2 regions of the Comamonas aquatilis genome follow, and region 2 is predicted to be linked to the other one. Evidence: predicted binding sites of a transcription regulator. Region 2 holds the regulator's gene; the other holds the start of a gene.
The links. Region 2 encodes FNR, which switches genes on or off when oxygen is low (the NO sensors DNR and NnrR bind a similar motif). Its sites were predicted from a motif close to TTGATNNNNATCAA; they were not measured.

Region 1 (5,204 bases), on a different contig from region 2:
GGCGCCATCGCTTCAGACGGCGGGACAAACGCAACGCGAACCCATGGCCCAACTATTGCGCACGCCAAGCCATGGCGGGCATGGAGCCATGGCAGAATGTTTCACCTGTTCCTGAGTTACAGGTTCATGCGCACTCCGCGCCCGTGGGCCACATCGGCAGCGACACCTGATCGGTACGCTGCCTCCGTGCATGCCATGCAGCCACCCTGCACGGCACCGCGCGCGAATGCCATCCAGCCATGCCGGTACCGCATGCGCTGGTCTTGTCGGTAAAGACAAATACCCATTGATGGCGGAACCACCCTCCCCGATCATCGAAAAGCCCACCTTCCGTGACCCTGGCCCCTGGCATCGATGCCAAGGCTGCCAGCCGCGACAACGCAGGCCCCGGCCAAAAGCCGAGCGCCCCGATGCCGCACACCCGATTCGTCTCTGGAGTTTCTTTTTCATGTTTCGCCAACTGATCACCTGCACCGCTGCTGCGGCCACCGCCGCTTTGAGCTTTACCGCCGCTGCACAAGCCACCGACTACCCCAACAAGCCTGTGCGCATGATCGTGCCCTTCCCTCCAGGCGGCGGCACCGACATTCTCTCGCGCGTGATTGCCAACAAGCTCACGGAGGTCAGCCACTGGACCGTGGTGCCCGACAACCGCGCCGGCGCCGGCGGCACCATAGGCATCACCGAAGCCGTCAAAGCCGCTCCCACGGGCTATGACATGGTGATGGGCCAGAAGGACAATGTGGTGCTCGGCCCCTATCTGTACAAAAGCCTGCCCTGGAACCCGCTCAAGGATCTGACGCCTGTGGCCCATGTGGCCTACACGCCCATCGTGATCGCCACGGCTGCCAGTTCGCCCTACAAGACACTGGCCGACGTGATTGCCGCGGCCAAGCAGCATCCGGCCAAGGTCACCTACGGCTCGCCAGGCAACGGCACCAGCATCCACCTGGCCGGCGTGATGCTGGAAAAAGCCGCAGGCATTCAGCTGACCCACGTGCCTTACAAGGGCTCCAACCCCGCCATGATGGACGCACTGGCCGGCAATGTGGAACTGCTGGTGTCTTCCGTGCCCTCGGCCATAGGCCAGATCAAATCAGGCAAGCTGCGCGCCATTGCCGTGACTTCTGCCACCCGTTCCACCTCGCTGCCCGATACACCTACGTTGGCCGAATCCGGTCTCAAGGGCTTTAACGTCAGCACCTGGTACGGCATCTTCATGCCCAAGAACACGCCGACTGCCGTGGTGACCAAGGTGAACGCCGAAGTCAACAAGCTGCTGGCCATGCCCGAAGTCAAGGAAGCGATCCAGACCCAGGGGGCCGAGCCCCAGGCCATGACGGTACAAGCTTTTGATAAGTTCTTCCAGGCAGACTTCAAGGCCAACAAGGCGATTGTCGAGGCCTCGGGCGCGAGCATTCAATGACCCCCTGAGCGGCTTTGCCGCTTCCCCCTAGAGGGGGACGACAGCCTCGCTGCGGGGCGGCCCTTGCTTGCCGTCTCTTTGTTGGGACGTGCCTGATTTAAGGTCGTTAGCTGTAATGCAAAAGACCTCCAATTGGAGGTCTTTGTTTTTGAGCTGTTCTTGTTTATTCGCGAACTACCAGGACGGGGATTTTGACCGCACCCAGCACGCGCTGGGTGACGCTGCCCAGCATCAGCTTTTCCAGGCCGCGCTTGCCTTGCGAGCCCATGACGATGAGATCGGCGCCCGAAGTTTCCATGGCGCGCACCACGCCTTCGTGCACGGCATGGCCTTCGCCCACCACGGTGGAGACGGCCACACCAGCTTCATCCATGATGGCCTTGACGGCATCCAGCGTGGCATTGGCCTCGGCCGTGGCTGCGCTCAGATATTGGGACTGACCGTAGGCAAAATCCGCACCCACGCCGGTAAACGGATAGGGATCGACCACGTAGACCGCCGTGATGGCGCTGCCAAAGACCTTGGACAGCTCCGCCGCCTTGCGCGCTGCCAGCAGCGCGGGCTTGGAGCCGTCAACCGGCACGAGGATGTGATTGAACATGGACATAGGCTTCTCCTTTAGGGGTTCGGGCGGCATGCAAGTGAGCAGATGCCGTGATGGGATGCATTCAGTCTGCCTTCATCATGCCTCAGCGTGTTGACCTAAATCAACCCTGAAGTCCCGCCCTCAGGCGCCCATCAGATGCAGACGTGAGCCGCCTTGTATTCGTAGCATTTGTCCAGCAGCTTGTCGGACTTGTCGGTGATCGTGATGCGCGAGCCATCCGGGCGCAGCAGCGAGACATGCTTGAAGGCGGGCTCATCCGGCTTGCTGGAGGCGTCGCGGCGCACAGTCCATTCTTCCTGCACGATACCGCTGGGCATATCCAGCATCACCGTGATCTGTTGTGTATCGTCCGACAGACGTATGCACTTGGCATCGTTCATGGCCACCACGGCCCCGGCAGGCGCCGCCAGACCGTAAGGGCAGTCCTGCACGCCGCGAATCGGCACGGTCACGTTACCCATGGTAATTTCCAGACCGTTGCGGAAATAGATGGTCGGCTCCTTGATATGGGCCTGCGGCAAAGGATTTTCGGCAGGGGAACAAGCAACTACCGTGACAAGAGCGGTCAATGCGGAAAGACTAAGGGCGGAAAGGCGATGCATACAAAAAACCACGCCGTTTCGGGCGTGGCCTGGGCCAGTTGGTTTTCATTTGTTGGATGGCTTGGCGAAGCGTCGATGCAAGCATCTTGCGTTCGCCAGAAGACCCGCATCATGCCGCGTCACGCTCTGCACTTTTGTGCTCTGGAAACGTTACAGTTTTGCTCAAATTTTTAGAACAAAACGCTTCACATCCATCAGGGCGTCCCGTCCTGCAGGTCCGCGCCCTGAAAAGCGCCGCGCCTATAGGTCAACACCAGCGTATCGCGAACGCCACCGGGCTCGGCAGGCTGTATCGGCGTGGTTTCATGAATCATGCGGGCGTCGTCCAGCAGCATGATCGACCAGGGCTCGGTCAGCGTGAAGCGCTGGCCGCTGGGGCCACTGGCTTCGAACACGCGGGTTTCGCCGCCTTTGACGCCTTGGCGGTTCACCAGGATCACGGCCACCAGATCCACGCCGTCGCGATGGGCGCCTTCCGGCGTGGGCCGGCCAATGCCGTCCGTGGTGTCGATGCGAAACTGGTGCGACTCCACAAACCAGCGCTGCAGACCTGCGCTGCCGAACACCTGGTCACTGAGCTCGGCCAGCTTTTGCAGCATCAGCTCCCACACCGGGCTTTGCGTCGTAGCCTCATGCATGGGATCGAACATGCGCTGCATGCCGCCGTGCAACGCGTTGTACTCCACCGGCTGCCAGTGTGCGCGGTGCGGCACCTGCTGCAAGCTGCCTGCCTCGGCCACAAAGCAGGAGTGGCGGCGGCTGCGATAGCGCCCGCTATCCTTGAGAAAGGCGTCGGGTGGCAAATCGTTCCAGTCCTGGTCCAGTGCATGCAGCTGGGGCAGGCTGGCGCCTATCCAGGCGGCAAAATCCTCAGGACGCAGCACGGCAGAGCCGTGTTCGCGCAATGACTGAGCCGCCTGCTCGGCAGCAATATATGGAGGGGAGAACATGATGTGCGCCATAAGGTCGGCAAGCTTACTCCTCCAGCGCCGTCAATGTCCGCAGCCAGCATCAAAATTTGTGCATGGCTGCAGCAACCAAATTGCATGGATCATGGCCGCCGGATGCCATAGCCAAGCGCCATGAAAAACGGCCTGCATCGCAAGCCATGCAGGCCGTCCCACCCAACGCCAAGATCAGCGCTTGCGTCGTTTAACGCTATAACATCAATAGCATCACCCGCAAGTTACACCAGGGGCAGACCCACATAGTTCTCGGCAAGCGAGGTGGCGCCGGCTTCGGAGTGAACGATATAGTCCAGCTCGGCTTCCTGCACCTTGGTGTTGAACTCGCCCTCGCCCGGGAAGTTGTGCAGCATGGAAGTCATCCACCAGGAAAAGCGCTCGGCCTTCCACACACGGCGCAGGCATTGCTCGGAATAGCGGTCAATGCCGTCCTGGCTGTCGTCCCGGTAGAACTCGGTGAAGGCCTGCGACAGATAGCCCACGTCGGATGCCGCCAGGTTCAGCCCCTTGGCGCCGGTGGGCGGCACGATGTGGGCGGCGTCACCTGCCAGGAACATTCGGCCAAAGCGCATGGGTTCGGTCACAAAGCTGCGCAGCGGGGCAATGCTTTTTTCCAGCGAGGGGCCGGTCACCAAGTTGGCCCGGGCTTCGGGGTCCAGGCGCTTTTTAAGCTCCTCCCAAAAAGCCTCGTCGCTCCAGTCTTCCACCTTGTCGGTCAAAGGCACTTGCAGGTAGTAGCGGCTGCGCGTGCTGCTTCTCTGGCTGCACAGGGCAAAGCCGCGCTCGGTATTGGCGTAGATCAGCTCATGCGAGACGGGCGGCGTATCCGACAGCAGACCCAGCCAGCCAAACGGATAGACCTTCTCGAAAGTCTTGATCTTGTCCTTTGGCGCGCTGGCGCGGCAGATGCCGTGAAAACCGTCGCAACCAGCAATGAAGTCGCATTCGATCTCATGCAGCTGGCCGTCTTTTTCATAGCGCACCTTGGGATGATCGGTGTCGAAATCGATGGGCTGCACATTGCTGGCTTCATAGATGGTGGTCAGGCCTTCGGCGGCGCGCACATCCATCAGATCGCGCGTCACCTCGGTCTGGCCGTAGACCATCACGCGCTTGCCGCCGGTCAGGCCGTACAGATCGATGCGTTGGCGCTGGCCCTTGAACAGCAGCTCTATGCCATCGTGGGGCAGGCCTTCCTCGTTCATGCGGGCATCGGCCCCGGCTTGCTCGAGCAAGTCCACCGTCACCTGCTCCAGAACCCCGGCGCGGATGCGGCCCAGCACATAGTCGGCGCTGCGCTGCTCGATGATGACGGTCTCCACGCCTGCCTTGTACAGCAGCTGACCCAACAACAGACCTGCGGGGCCTGCACCAATGATGGCTACCTGTGTGCGCACGATGTATGTCTCCTTGTATTGCACCCAACCACGCTGCAATTTCTGCTTGCAACCCATGGCCTGAAGACTAAGGTTTGTGTTGCGTCAAACCGAGAAGCAGCAAACCGCATTTGCGCGACAATCGCACAATTGGTTCGACAATCGCGCAAAACCACGGTTTTCGCCATCCAGAGTTCATACCGTGCCATGACCGAGCACCAGCCCCCC
Region 2 (5,204 bases):
AGCTGCTTGAACTGCAAGGCAACTGGCAGATCTTCTGGGTTCTGTTCTACGGTTTTGCTACCTATGGCAATGCGGGCTATATGCGCGAGCAGGTCTGCAAATACATGTGCCCTTATGCGCGCTTTCAGAGCGCCATGTTCGACAAGGACACCATGATCGTCAGCTACGACGGCCAGCGCGGCGAGCCGCGCGCCCCCCGTACCAAGCAGGTGGATGCCAAGGCCCAGGGTCTGGGCGACTGCATTGACTGCAAGCTGTGCGTACAGGTCTGCCCCGTGGGTATCGATATCCGCAACGGTCTGCAATACGAGTGCATTGGCTGCGGGCTGTGCATCGATGCCTGCAACTCCGTGATGGACAAGATGGGCTATGCGCGCGGCCTGATACGCATGAGCACGCAAAATGCCATCGCCAGGGCCTGGAAGCAGGCGCAGATCATCCGCAGAGTATTTCGGCCGCGGGTGCTGATTTACACGGTGGTGCTGCTGGGCTTGAGCGCGGCCATGATTGCCAGTCTGATCCTGCGCGAGCCGCTCAAGCTCAATGTGATTCGTGACCGCGCCTCGCTGTCGCGCATTGTGGCCGGCGGCAAGCTGGAGAATGTCTACCGCCTGCAGATCATGAATGCCACCGAGCAGGAGCAGCGCTATCGCATCACTGCCACGGGACTGGATGGCCTGGAGGTGGTGCTTGAAGATGAGGTGGTGGTCGGGCCGGCGGAGACGCGCGGCGTGCCCGTGGGTCTGCAGATTCCCTATGGATCGGCAGCACCGGGCTCGCATACCGTGTACTTCAATGTGGATGCCGTGACTGCCGGGGCAGGGCGCACGTCTGAAAAAGCCGTGTTTCTGGTGCCGCGTTAACAATGTGAATGCCGCAGCCGCCTCGCAGGCGCTTGTGGCAGATTGATCAAAGAGGTTTTGTCATGTCTTCTAGCCCTGTTTCTGCCCCTGCCGGGCGCGCTGTCAAGCCGGTTCATGCCGAAGACGGCAAGCCCTGGTGGAAGTTTCCTCATGTCTGGCTGGTTGTCGCCGGCCCGGCCATTGTGGTGGTGGCCGGTTTTGTGACCGCCTATATCGCCATCAGTGCGCCCGATCCCGTCATTGACCCGGACTACTATCAGCACGGTATCGAGATCAACAAGCGTCTGGAAGAGTCTCAAAAAAGTCTGGCGCCTGCCGTGACAGGTCGCAATCACGCCGCTACCCCGGCCAAGGACCACCCCACGGACCGCTAAACGCTTGTTTTTCGGTAAATTCAAAGCATTTTGGCCTCTAGTCCATATGCACAAAGTGCTGATAGCTATTAAATAAATAGTAATTCTCCCGAGGCTTGCCCGCTGTTTGCGGCAATCCAAGGGTTTGCGGGGGCGCATTCCATGGCTGCTTGTGCAAAATGTTTTGCACCGATGACACAGCCCAAGGAGACGCAGCATGCTCGCTCAACGCTGGAAGTGGATTGCCTGGCCGGCCTTTCTGGCGGCGGCAATCATGGAGATGGTGGTTTTTGCTTTTGTCGATCCCGGCGATATTGCCCCTGTGGGCTGGTCGCGCAACGCTGTCTACACGCTGGCGTTCTTTGTGTTCTGGGGCGTGACCCTTTTTTCAAGCTACATCACCTGTTTGCTTTCGCGCTCCGCGCAGGAGCTCAATCACGGCATTGTTTCCGCGCCGCTGGTGGAGTAAGTCGCTTTCATGAAAAAAGCCCGCGTCCATGGAAGCGGGCTTTTTATTGTGAAGCGGGGTGAGCCTTAGTCGTGGCACTGCTGACTGTTGACGATGCGTTTGAGCGCCTCCGTATCCAGAATGCGCAGATGGCGTTGCTTGACTTCCACAATGCCTTCTTCGGCAAACTTGGAGAAAGTGCGGCTCACGGTTTCCAGCTTCAGGCCCAGATAGCTGCCGATTTCCTCACGGGTCATACGCAGCACCAGCTCCGACTTGGAAAAGCCGCGGGCAGACAGGCGCTGCACCAGATTGAGCACAAAGGCGGCCAGCCGCTCTTCGGCGCGCATGCTGCCCAGCAGCAGCATCACGCCGTGTTCGCGCACAATCTCGCGGCTCATGACTTTGTGCACGTGATTTTGCAAGGCGGTGACTTCGCGCGAGAGCTGCTCGAGCTTGTCAAACGGCATCACGCAGACCTCGGCATCTTCCAGTGCCACCGCGTCGCAGGTGTGGTGGTCGTTGACGATACCGTCAAGGCCTATGATCTCGCCCGCCATCTGAAAGCCGGTCACCTGATCGCGGCCGTCCTCGGTGGCGACGCAGGTCTTGAAAAAGCCGGTGCGAATGGCATACAGCGAAGTGAAACCTTCGCCATTGCGAAACAGCAGACCACCGCGTTTGACTTTGCGGCGTGTCGCCACGATCTCATCAATACGCTCCATCTGTTCATCGTCCAGGCCCATGGGCATGCACAGTTCGCGCAGATTGCAGTTGGAGCAGCTTGCTTTGATGGTCTGAAGATTCATGGGTAAGCAGGGATGGTGCAAGCCGGTGGGCCTGGACTATCTGTGACCTCTTGGTGAGTGATGAGATGGATCAAATTGTCGCAGCTGTTGCCTTGGCATTTCTTGATATCCATCAAGGCTGATGTGTTTGGCTTGGGGCACATTGCAATCATTCCTTCAATCAATGTGTGCGAGTTCATTGCGGTTGCAGTTGCCAGAAATCCTGCCCATCAGGAAACAAGCTGTCATCCGCCAATGTGAGCGCATCCTGACATTCACGTTATGACCGCTGTTACGCCCGAACTACTGAGTCGATTTGATGTTCCTGGACCACGCTACACATCATTTCCAACAGCCGACCGTTTTGTAGAGGCTTTCGGCACCGAGGATTACATCCTGGCGCTCCAGCAACGCAAGACCCACTGTGCAGCGAGGGCGCTGCCGCTGTCGCTTTATGTGCATGTGCCGTTTTGCGAGTCGCTGTGCTACTACTGTGCCTGCAACAAGATCGTGACCAAGCACCACGAGAAAGCGACCCAGTATCTTGACTATCTTGCGCGTGAAGTGGCCTTGCACACCGAGCACTGCGGCAAGGGACAGGCGGTCAGCCAGCTGCATCTGGGCGGCGGCACGCCCACGTTTTTCTCCGATGCCGAGCTGGCCCGGCTCATGGATTTGATGCGTGAGCATTTCAAGCTCGAAGCGGGTGGGGAGTACTCGATAGAAGTAGATCCGCGCACCGTGACGAATGAGCGCCTGGCCGTACTCAAGGAGCTGGGCTTCAATCGCCTGAGCTTCGGGGTTCAGGATTTCGACCCCGCGGTACAGAAAGCCGTGCACCGTGAACAACCTGCCGAACAGGTTTTTGCCCTGGTGCAAAAGGCGCGTGAACTGGGCTTTGCTTCCATCAATGTGGACCTGATTTACGGTCTGCCCAAGCAAACCCCGCAGTCGTTTGCACGCACGCTGACCCAGGTCAACGAGCTGCGCCCGGATCGCATCGCCCTGTATGCCTATGCCCATCTGCCCGAGCGGTTCAAGCCCCAGCGTCGCATCGAGTCTGCCGATTTGCCCATGGGCCAGGACAAGCTCAATATGCTTTCGGGAGCCATTGATGCCTTTATGGACGGGGGTTATGTCTATGTGGGCATGGATCACTTTGCCCTGCCCGATGATTCCCTGGCGATTGCCAAGCGGCAGGGGCGCCTGCACCGCAATTTCCAGGGCTATAGCACGCAGCCCGATTGCGATCTGATTGCGCTGGGTGTATCGGCCATCGGCAAGGTGGGTGCGAGCTACAGCCAGAACGCCAAAACCCTGGAGGAGTACTACGACGCGTTGGATGCCGGCATGCTACCCGTGGTTCGAGGACTGGCGCTTTCGCGCGATGACATGGCGCGCCGGGCCGTCATCATGTCCATCATGTGCCAGGGGGAGGTGCTGTTCGAGCCCATGGAGCAAGCCTGGCTGCTGAATTTTCGGGAATATTTCGCGTCCGAGTTGCAAGCTTTGAAGGAAATGCAGGCCAACGGGCTGCTGGTGCTCAGCGACGAAGGCTTCAAGGTCACGCCGCTGGGCTGGTTCTTTGTGCGCGGAGTTGCCATGTTGTTTGATCGGTATTTGCAGGCGGACCGAAACCGTGCGCGTTTTTCCAGGATCATCTAGGGCATGTTGATTTCGCTGCTCTGGACTGCTTTGATCATGGGACTCGTGGGTGGGTCCCATTGCCTTGTCATGTGTGCTGCGCCCTGCAGTGCGGTCACTGGCAGCAGGACCGACAGCCGTACTGACGGCAGCCCGTCACAAGTGCTGCACTTTCATGGCAAGCAAAGCCGTCCATGGTTGGCGCTTGTGTCATTTCATCTAGGGCGTATTGCAGGCTACTCGGCTCTGGGCGCCACAGCGGCCGTGGCCATGGAAAGCCTTTCCTGGCTGACCAATCAAAGCACGGCGCTGCAGCCCCTATGGGCTCTGTCCCATGTGGCCGTCATGGCCTGGGGTCTGGCTTTGATGGTGCAGGCCAGGCAGCCGGCATGGCTTGAGAGTGCAGGGCGTTTTGCCTGGCAGTGTGTGCAGCCCTGGGTCAGTGCGCCCGGTGGCCGTCTGGCGGCCGGTTTTTTCTGGGCATTGATGCCTTGCGGCTTGCTGTATTCGGCCGTGCTGGTGGCTGCGCTCAGCGGCGGCGCATGGCAAGGCGGTTTGTCCATGGCTGCGTTTGCCATAGGCAGCGGGCTCTGGCTGCTAGGCGGCCCCTGGCTGTGGCGTCTGAGTCAATCCCGCATCAATGCGGCGCGTGCGCAATGGGGTACCCGCATCGCAGGGCTGATGCTGGTCGCCATATCGGCCTGGGCCCTGTGGATGGATCTAGTCTACAAACCCAGTCTTTGGTGCCGCTGAACACTTGGCTGAAATTGACGCTGTTTTACCAAAAAACTGACAATCCGGGTTTGTCGCGAGCGTATGACGCTTTATTTTCTTCAGAGAGCCTGCTGAAGTGGAGATAATGCAAGCTCTCACATCTGTTGCAAAAAGTGAATCGACTCGCTGTTATTGATATTGGGCAAGTGCGGATAGGCATGTATGTCCATCTTGATTTGGGATGGCTTCATCATCCTTTTCCGGTCAATAACTTCAAAATTATTTCTCAAGCACAGATCCAGACCTTGAAGGAACTGGGCCTGAGCACGATTCAATACGACCCTGATAAAAGCGAAATGGCGTCCGCTTTGACCGGGGATGAGGATCTGGCAGC

Region 1: ACNAZA_RS04440 (universal stress protein) is a predicted target of FNR. The motif match lies at 2,124-2,137, and genes of this name have one in related genera.

What each region holds. Positions count from the first base shown of each region.
Region 1 is NZ_CBCSIW010000002.1:310,360-315,563, reverse strand. Features, by position in the region: gene ACNAZA_RS04445 (Bug family tripartite tricarboxylate transporter substrate binding protein) at 449-1,426, shown strand; gene ACNAZA_RS04440 (universal stress protein) at 1,590-2,027, opposite strand; gene ACNAZA_RS04435 (hypothetical protein) at 2,165-2,554, opposite strand; gene ACNAZA_RS04430 (2OG-Fe dioxygenase family protein) at 2,830-3,597, opposite strand; gene pobA (4-hydroxybenzoate 3-monooxygenase) at 3,822-4,997, opposite strand; gene ACNAZA_RS04420 (IclR family transcriptional regulator domain-containing protein) at 5,184-5,204, shown strand, end outside.
Region 2 is NZ_CBCSIW010000013.1:37,251-42,454, reverse strand. Features, by position in the region: gene ccoG (cytochrome c oxidase accessory protein CcoG) at 1-863, shown strand, start outside; gene ACNAZA_RS15030 (FixH family protein) at 926-1,237, shown strand; gene ACNAZA_RS15025 (hypothetical protein) at 1,434-1,685, shown strand; gene fnr (fumarate/nitrate reduction transcriptional regulator Fnr) at 1,751-2,473, opposite strand; gene hemN (oxygen-independent coproporphyrinogen III oxidase) at 2,735-4,117, shown strand; gene ACNAZA_RS15010 (sulfite exporter TauE/SafE family protein) at 4,121-4,849, shown strand; gene ACNAZA_RS15005 (HD-GYP domain-containing protein) at 4,984-5,204, shown strand, end outside.